Regions from separate parts of the Rubrobacter aplysinae genome, predicted to be linked through region 2. Evidence: riboswitches for the same ligand, from Rfam matches in the RefSeq annotation. Region 2 holds a riboswitch; the other holds the start of a gene.
The links. Region 2 has a riboswitch for S-adenosylmethionine ahead of ABD53_RS04720 (bifunctional homocysteine S-methyltransferase/methylenetetrahydrofolate reductase). Riboswitches for the same ligand answer to the same signal wherever they lie in the genome.
Positions count from the first base shown of each region.

Region 1: it holds a riboswitch for S-adenosylmethionine, as region 2 does, so the genes downstream of both, metX (homoserine O-acetyltransferase MetX) here and ABD53_RS04720 (bifunctional homocysteine S-methyltransferase/methylenetetrahydrofolate reductase) in region 2, are expected to answer to the same signal.

Region 1 is NZ_LEKH01000021.1:21,733-26,099, reverse strand. It holds gene ABD53_RS14390 (hypothetical protein) at 1-20, opposite strand, end outside; gene ABD53_RS14385 (proline--tRNA ligase) at 362-2,134, opposite strand; SAM riboswitch class I at 2,301-2,417, shown strand; gene metX (homoserine O-acetyltransferase MetX) at 2,550-3,722, shown strand; gene ABD53_RS14375 (O-acetylhomoserine aminocarboxypropyltransferase/cysteine synthase family protein) at 3,733-4,367, shown strand, end outside.
Region 2 is NZ_LEKH01000003.1:150,647-155,013, forward strand. It holds gene ABD53_RS04710 (phytoene desaturase family protein) at 1-1,307, shown strand, start outside; gene ABD53_RS04715 (phytoene/squalene synthase family protein) at 1,307-2,263, shown strand; SAM riboswitch class I at 2,377-2,509, shown strand; gene ABD53_RS04720 (bifunctional homocysteine S-methyltransferase/methylenetetrahydrofolate reductase) at 2,597-4,367, shown strand, end outside.

The sequences.
Region 1 (4,367 bases), on a different contig from region 2:
CGCTTGTTTTGCTTGTGCATCGTGTCAGTCCGTCCGCTCTGCTCTTTTGCTCTGCCTTTTAACTACCTTTCGGGAGGCCCTGGTTTCAACCGGGTTCCCGCCTCTGACCGGAGGCGCGGGCGGCGGGAAAGCGCCGCTATACGGTGCCGGTGTCCGGACTCACCCCTCCGGTCCTCTGGATACACCGGTGTAATACGGGATCACGGGCATCGGGTTGCGCGCCCTGCACACCCTCCACGTGCGGGCCCCGCTCGCGCCGCCGGGAACGCCGAGAATACTCGGGCATATCGGCCCGCGTTTCAAGGCTCCGGGCTACCGTATGAGCCCGTACCTGGATTCGTACGTGAGCCTTGGGCAAGCCTTATGTGAGCCAGCTCGCGGGCTGCTCGCCGAACGGCACCTCCACGACCGAGCGGTCCAGCTTTTCCCGGAGCGCGGAGAGACGCTCCCCGACCCTCTCGCTCACCTCCTCGAACGCGGCCACCTCGGTCTCGCCGCTTTCGCGCTCCTTGAGCTCGACGCCGCCGTTCTCCAGCGAGCGTGGGGTGAGCGTGAGCCGCAAGGGAAGACCTATGAGGTCGGCGTCCTTGAACTTCGGCCCGAGCGACTCCTCCCGGTCATCGTAGAGCACCTCGAAACCGGCTTCGGATAGGGTCTCGTACAGCTCGGCGGCCCGTGTGGCGGTCTGCTCGGAGGCGATGAGGTGGACCTGGTAGGGGGCGATGGAGACGGGCCAGATCAGGCCGTCATCATCCCGGTGCTCCTCGGCGACACAGTTCAGGAGCCGCCCGATCCCGATGCCGTAGGAGCCCATGATCACGGGCTTCGACACGCCCTCCGCGTCCAAAAAGCTCGCCCCGAGGGCCTCGGTGTACTTGGTGCCGAGCTTGAAGATGTTCCCGACCTCCACGCCGCGCTCGGCCCGCACCGGCTCGCCACACGCCGGGCAGCCCGAGCCCGCCTCCGCCACCGCGATGTCGGTCACCACGTCGGCCTCGAAGTCGCGACTGAGGTTCACGTTCGTGTAGTGGTAGCCGGGCTCGTTCGCCCCGGCGACGAGGTTCGGGGAGTCCGCAATCGCGTCGTCCGCCACCACGAGCGCCTTCGCGCCGATGGGGGAACCGTAGCCCGGCTCGGCCCCGGCGGCCCGGATCTCCTCCTCCCGCGCCGGGCGCAGGTCGTCTGCCCCGACGGCGTTTAGGAGCTTGGTGTCGTTGTAGTCCATGTCGCCCCGCACAACCGCGATCACGAACCGCTCGGACTCTCCCTCCCCGGCGTTCTCGAAGCTCGCGACGGCGAAGATGGCCTTTGCGGTCTTCGAGGTCGGTACGCCGAGATACTTCGCGAGCGAGAGGATGGTGTCGGTGCCGGGTGTCTCGACCTTCTCAAGCGGCTTCTCGTCTTCCCTTTCGGCGGCGGGTTTTGCTAGACCTGAGATCTGGCGATTCGCCGTGTAGCCGCAGTTGTCGCAGAGGATTAGCGTGTCCTCGCCTATCGGGGAGAGGTACATGAACTCGTGGGCCTGGGTGCCGCCCATCATGCCGACGTCCGAGTCCACGGCGACGGATGGCAGGCCGCAGCGGTGGAAGACGTTGAAGTACGCGGAGTAGCCGGCCCGGTACCGACGGTCCAGGCCCTCCTCGTCGGCGTCGAGGCTGTAGGCGTCCTTCATCGTGAACTCGCGCGCCCGGATGAGGCCGGAGCGGGGGCGGGGGTCGTCGCGCCACTTGGTCTGGATCTGGTATATAAACGCCGGTAGCTGGCGGTAGGAGGAGATCTCCCGCCGGATGAGGTCCGCAACGACCTCCTCGTGGGTCATGGCGAGCACCATGTCGCGGTCGTTCTTGTCCTTGAACCGGCCTAGCTCCGAGCCGATCTGGTACCACCGGCCGGTCTCCTGCCACAGGTCGGCCGGGTGTACGACGGGCATCTTCATCTCCTGGCCACCGATACGGTCCATCTCCTCCCGCACTATCCCTTCCACCTTGCCGAGCGCCCGGTGGGCGAGCGGGAGGTAGGAGAAGATTCCGCTCGCGAGCTGGCGCATGAAGCCGGCCCGCACGAGTAGCCGGTGCCCCTCGGTCTCCGCCTCGGATGGGTTGCCTCTTAGTGTGTGGCCGAACATCCCGCTCATGCGCATGAAAGTTACCTCCCGGAAAAAGTCTCTCGGATTACCAGCGTATGCTTACTATACAGCCCTGCGGCCCGGGTCTGTACAGGTGCTGTTTATAGGGTCTGTGCAGCGCCCGCGTATCTTGACGGCGGGAGGCCGGTGCTTTAGCATCCCGGCTTAGCGCGGACTCGCATCGAGAGCGGCGGAGGGAACTGGCCCCGAGAAACCGCGGCAACCGGCGGCGGCATATAGCCGCGAGGTGCCAAGTCCAGCAGGGCGTGAGCAGCGCCCTGGAAGATGTGGGAAGAGCCGTAGACGGCCTCTTCTACCGAGCGGGTTGCGCGTAGGATGGCTCCGGCTGAATGACTGAATAACGGAGCCGTTGGCGAAAACCTGTTCACCTTGCGGAAGAGAGGAGGCTGCATTACTACCGAATATGACACCAGACCTGGGGGCCGGGGCTAACGACGCTCCGGCTCGGAGTATCCTGCGGGGGTGCTCTAGCAGTCCAGGTAAGAGCTACCTTTCTATAGGCTCCTTCGAGCCGGAGCTCGGCGGAAACCTCGAAGACGTTACCCTTGCCTACGAGACGTGGGGCGAGCCAAACAAGGCTGGCACGAACGCCGTGCTCGTCACCCACGCCCTCACCGGCGACTCCCACGCCGCCGGCTGCCCCTCCGAGGGGTACAAGCGTGGCGGTTGGTGGGACGCCATGATCGGGCCCGGGCGCACCCTGGATACGGACCGCTACTTCATGGTCTGTGTGAACGTGCTCGGTGGCTGCGGCGGCTCTACCGGTCCCGCCTCCGAGGACCCTGCCACCGGTGAGCCCTACGGGATGCGTTTCCCGGTGGTCACCATCCGGGACATGGTCCGCGCCCAGAAGCTCGTGCTCGAAGCCCTGGGGGTGGAGCGTCTGGCGCTCGTGATCGGGGGCTCCATCGGCGGCCAGCAGGCGCTCGAATGGGCCGTGAGCCACCCGGACTTCGTGGAGCGGGCCGTGCCCGTCGCCGCGACCGGGGCGCTCGGCCCCCAGGGCCTCGCCATGAGCGAGCTCGGGCGGCGCGCCATAATGGCCGACCCGGACTGGCAGGACGGCGACTACTACGGCACCGGGCGCGAGCCCGAAGAAGGGCTCGCCATAGCTCGCATGGCCGGGATGGTCACCTACCAGAGCCCGGAGGGGCAGTGGGAGCGGTTCGGCCGCCGGCCTGCGAGCCGGCCCGCGATACACCCCGAGTTCGGCGGGCGCTTCGAGGTCGAGAGCTACCTGCAGTACCAGGGCCGGGACCTCGTGGGGCGCTTCGACGCAAACTCGTACCTGTACCTCACCCGGGCGATGGACCTGTACGACGTGGCTGCTGGGTACGGACGCGCCGGGGACGCTTACGCCAGGATCTCCGCCGAGACCCTTTTCGTGGGCATCTCGAGTGACTGGCTTTTCTATCCCGGAGAGGTACGGAGGACCGCCCAGGTCGCCCAGGAGGCCGGGGCCGACGCCCATTACAGGGAGATACACTCCGACTCCGGCCACGACGCGTTCCTCAAGGACTGGGACGAGCTAGACGCCGCAATCGGGCCATTCGTACATAAAGACGACGAGAGCTAGAGGAGACAGCATGACCGATACCAACGAAAACAAGACTGCTCACAACTACGGCTTCGAGACCCGCTCGCTGCACGCCGGGCAGGAGCCCGATCCGACGACGACGGCTCGGGCGGTCCCGATCTACCAGTCCACCTCCTACGTGTTTCATGATACCGATCACGCCGCGAGCCTCTTCTCGCTCTCGGAGATGGGCAACATCTACACGCGCCTGATGAACCCGACCACCGACGTGTTCGAGCAGCGCGTGGCGAGCCTCGAAGGCGGCGTCGGGGCTCTAGCGACCGCCAGCGGGCAGTCTGCGGAGACGCTGGCGATCCTGAACATCGCCGGAGCGGGAGACGAGATCGTCTCCAGCGCCGGGCTCTACGGCGGCACCTACAACCTCTTCCACCACACGATGCCCAAGATCGGGATAAACGTAAAGTTCGCCGCCGAGGCCGACGCGGAGGGCTTCGGGGCCCAGATCACGGACAAGACCAAGGCCCTCTACGCGGAGACGGTCGGCAACCCGTCGCTGAACACGCTGGACATAGAGGCCATCGCCGAGGTCGCCCACGAGGCCGGGATACCGCTGATCGTGGATAACACCATACCCTCGCCGTACCTGGTGAACCCGCTGGCGCACGGGGCGGACGTCGTGGTCCA
Region 2 (4,367 bases):
ACGTCGAGCTCCTGCCGCTGGACGGCGACTACCGGGTGGAGTTCGGCGACGGCGACTCGCTTACCATCCGCCGCACGCTCCCCGAGCTCATAAAGGAGCTAGAGCGCATAGAGCCCGGCGTTACCCCGCGCTTCTACCGATTCCTCGAAGACGCCTGCCACAAGTACCGCCTCGGGCGCTCGGAGTTCGTCGAGCGAGACTTCGACACCGCCGCCGACTTCTTCAGCCTCCGCAACCTCAAGCTCCTGTGGAAGACGCAGGCCACCCGCAACTACTACAAGAGCGTCTCGCGCTACTTCCACACCGAGAAACTGCGGCAGGCGTTCTCGCTGCAGACCATGTACCTCGGCCTCTCCCCCTTCGACGCCCCGGCGGTCTACTCGCTCCTGCCGTATACGGAGATGGCCGAGGACGGGCTGTGGTTCCCGCGCGGCGGCATGTACTCGCTGGTCCGGGCGTTCGAGCGGCTCGCCGGGGAGCTCGGGGTGGAGATCAACCTAGATTCCCCGGTCGAGGAGGTGGTGGTCGAGGGAGACCGGGTGCGCGGGGTCCGCGTCGGCGGCGAGACCCACCGCGCCGACGCGGTGCTCGCAAACGCAGACCTGCCCTACGTGTACCGCTCGCTCTTGCCGAAGGCCGCGGAGGGTGACTTCGCCCCGCCGCGCAAGAAGCGCCGGAGCCTGGAGTACACGGCGTCGGCATTCATGCTGTATCTGGGGATAGAAGGGGAGCTCGATCACCTCAAGCACCACAACTTCTTCCTCTCTAGTGAGTACCGGGAGAACTTCGAGGCCATCTTCGACGAGGGCCGGCTCCCCGAAGACCCGTCCTTCTACGCCGTGGTCCCCTCCCGCACCGAGCCCGGCATGGCCCCAGAGGGCTCGGACGCGCTCTTCGTGCTCGTGCCGGTGCCGCACCTCGGTGAAGCAAAGGGCGGAGGCGTGGACTGGGAGCGCGAAGGCCCCGCTTTCAAGGAGAAGATCTACGACCTCTTGGAGAGCCGCGCCGGAGTGGAGAACATCCGGGGGCGCATCCGGCACGAGACGGTAAAGACCCCGCGCGACTGGCTCTCGGACTACAACCTCGAAGAGGGCGCGGCCTTTGGGCTGGGGCACGGGATCTTCCAGGTCGGCTACTTCCGTCCCCCCATCTCCTCGCCGAGCATAGAGGGCATGTACTTCGTCGGGGCCAGCACCCGGCCCGGCACCGGCGTCCCGCTCGTCGTCATCGGCGCGGAGCTCGCCGCCGAGAGGATACGGCGCGAGGTCGGCGTCTCCCCCACGGGTTCCGGAGCCGGGTCTTGGTAATGCGTGTGGGTCCTTCAGGCGACGGCACACCGGGCGGCGAGCTCCTATCGCTGCCCGAGTGCTACGAGCGGTGCCGTCGGGTAGAGCGGTATCACAGCCGAACCTACTACTTCTCCACCCAGCTCTTCCCGCGCGAGGTGAGGCCCCACGTCCACGCCATCTACGCCTTCATGCGCGAGGCGGACGAGATCGTGGACGACCCCGGAGAGGCCAGCCTGGAAGAGCAACTCGCCGGGCTGGATGGCTTCGAGGCCGAAACGGTCGCAGCGATCTCCGGCGAGTCCGTGGCGAACCCCACGCTGCGGGCCTTCGCGAACACCGTCCGGCTGCACGGCATAGAGCTCGACACCGTAAACGCCTTTCTCGGGAGCATGAAGATGGACACCCGCGTGTTCCGCTACGAGACCTTTATGGATCTAAAAAGCTACACCTACGGCAGCGCCGCCGTAGTCGGGCTGATGATGTGCCGGATCATGGGCGTGACCGACGCCGCCGCCGACCCCCACGCCGAGGCCCTGGGCGAGGCCATGCAGCTCACGAACTTCCTGCGCGACGTGGGCGAGGACTGGGAGCGGGGCCGCGTATATCTGCCGCAGGAAGATCTGAAACACTTCGAGTACACGGAGAAGGATCTCGCGTCCGGCGTGATAGACGAGCGGTTCGCCAAGCTGATGCGGTTCGAGATCTCCCGCGCCAGACGCCTGTACGAGGATGCGGACCGGGGCCTCCACTACATCCCGCGCGGCCGGCGCTACCCCATAGCCGTCGCCCGCCGGCTCTACGCCGCGATACTGGACAGCATAGAGGCGAACGGCTACGACGTTTTCTCCGGCAAGGCCTCGACCTCGGCGGCGAAGAAGCTGGCCGTCGCCACCGGCTGCGCCGCCCGGGACCCGAAAGACCTCGTGGCCCGGAGCCGATCTCGCCGCGCCCCCGGTACCGCGATCCCGGCATAGCCCCGCACCGGAAAACAAATTGCAATCCGCACCCGATAATGTTCTAATATGCTTCGCTTAAAGTTGCCGGGCGATCAACCGGAGGCCGTTGAACCGGCCGACCGCGTCCGGGGCGCTCATCGAGAGCGGTGGAGGGACTGGCCCTGTGAAACCGCGACGGCCGGCGAGTCAGATGCTTAAGAATGATTTGCATCATGACCCGCGCCAGGTGCCAATTCCTGCGGAGCGTGCTCCGAGAGATGGGCGGGAAGCGAGAAGAGTCGCGTCTCCGCCCCTGTCAGGATCACGTAACCGAGCGCCGGGAACCATACGGTTAAGGAGAGGTGCATACTTTTGCAACTTGACCTGAAAGAGATGCTGGATGGCAGGGTCCTCATAGGGGACGGCGCCATGGGCACCGTAATGCAGGAGCGCGGCGTCGGACCCGGCGCGCCGTACGTACGCGCCAACCTCACCCACCCCGAGGCGGTTATCGGGATACACGAGGAGTACCTCCGTGCCGGCTCCAGGATCATCGAGACCAACACCTTCGCCGCGAACCGGATCAAGCTCGCCGATCACGGCCTCGAGGACCGGGTACGCGAGCTGAACGTCGAGGGGGCAAGGCTCGCCAAAAAGGCCGTCGAGAATGCCGGGCTAACCGGTAGAGCAGGCTCCAAAGGCTCAAGAGGTTCAGGGGATTCAGGAGGTTCGGAGCGCGCCATCGTTGCCGGCGCGATAGGCCCGACCGGCCAGCCACTCGTGCCCATAGGCTCTATCGAGTACGAGGAGGCCAGAGAGATCTTCCGGGAGGCGGCGGACGCGCTCATAGAGGGCGGGGCGGACGCGCTGCTGCTGGAGACCTTCACCGACATGGATGAGCTCAGGCTCGCCTACGAGGTCGCGAGCGCCTTCGACGTGCCGGTGCTGGCGTACAAGAGCTTTATCGAGGACGGCGAGAGGCTCGGCAACGGCTTGCCCGTCAAGGTTGCCCGGGAGGTATCTGACTGGGGCGCGGCGCTCGTGGGCACCAACTGCACCGTCGGGCCGCAGCGGATGGTCTCGATAGTCGAGCAGATGGCGTCCCAGATCGGCCCCGTCGCCGCCCTCCCCACTCCGGGCCTGCCGCAGCTCATAGACGGCGTCGTGCGCTACAGCCAGGACGCCGACCACTTCGCGGAGTACGGCGTGAAGCTCGCCGAGAGCGGGGCGCGCCTCATAGGCGGCTGCTGCGGCACCACCCCGGATCACGTCCGCGCGCTGGCCCAGCGCCTGGAGGACTTCGAGCCGCCGCGGGAGATCGAGACCAACGGCTCCGTCGCCGCGGCGGTCGCCGCCGCCGACGAGGCCGAGGTGACCGGCCCCAGGGAGCCGGTCACCGACTTCTGGCAGCGCCTCAAGGAAGGCTGGGCGACGACGGTAGAGGTGGACCTGCCGCGCGGCAACGACATCTCGGAGGTTATAGAGGCGGCCCGCAAGCTCAAGGAGCGCGGCGTCCACGCCATAGACATCTCCGACGGCGCGCGGGCGCGGCTCAGGATGCACCCGGTCACGGTGGGGCGGCTCATCCAGGAGGAGGTCGGCATCGAGGTCGTCTCCCACATCTCCACCCGCGACCGCAACATCATAGGGTTGCAGGCGGATCTCCTCTCGGCGCACGCCCTCGGGGTCCACAACATCCTCGCCGTCACCGGCGACCCGGCTCAGATCGGGGACTTCCCCGAGGCCACCTCGGTCTTCGACACCGACTCCGTCGGGCTCGTGCACGCGATGAGCAAGATGAACCGGGGCGAGGACCTCGCGGGCAACCCGATAGGAGAGCCGCCCGGCTTTCTCATCGGCGCGTCGTTCAACCCCACCGCCGAGGACATGGGCTATGAGTTGGACAAGATCAAACGCAAGATAGACGCCGGGACCCACGCCTTCTGGACCCAGCCCATCTTCGAGATAGAGTCGCTCGAACGCGCCCTGGAGCACTTCGGAGATTTGGAGCTCAAGATCATCCTCGGCCTCATGCCCCTGCGCACCGCGCGGCAGGCGGAGTTCATGGAGCGCGAGGTGCCGGGGATAAACGTACCGGAGCACGTGCGCGAGACGATCTCCGGGCTCCCCAAAGAGGACGTGC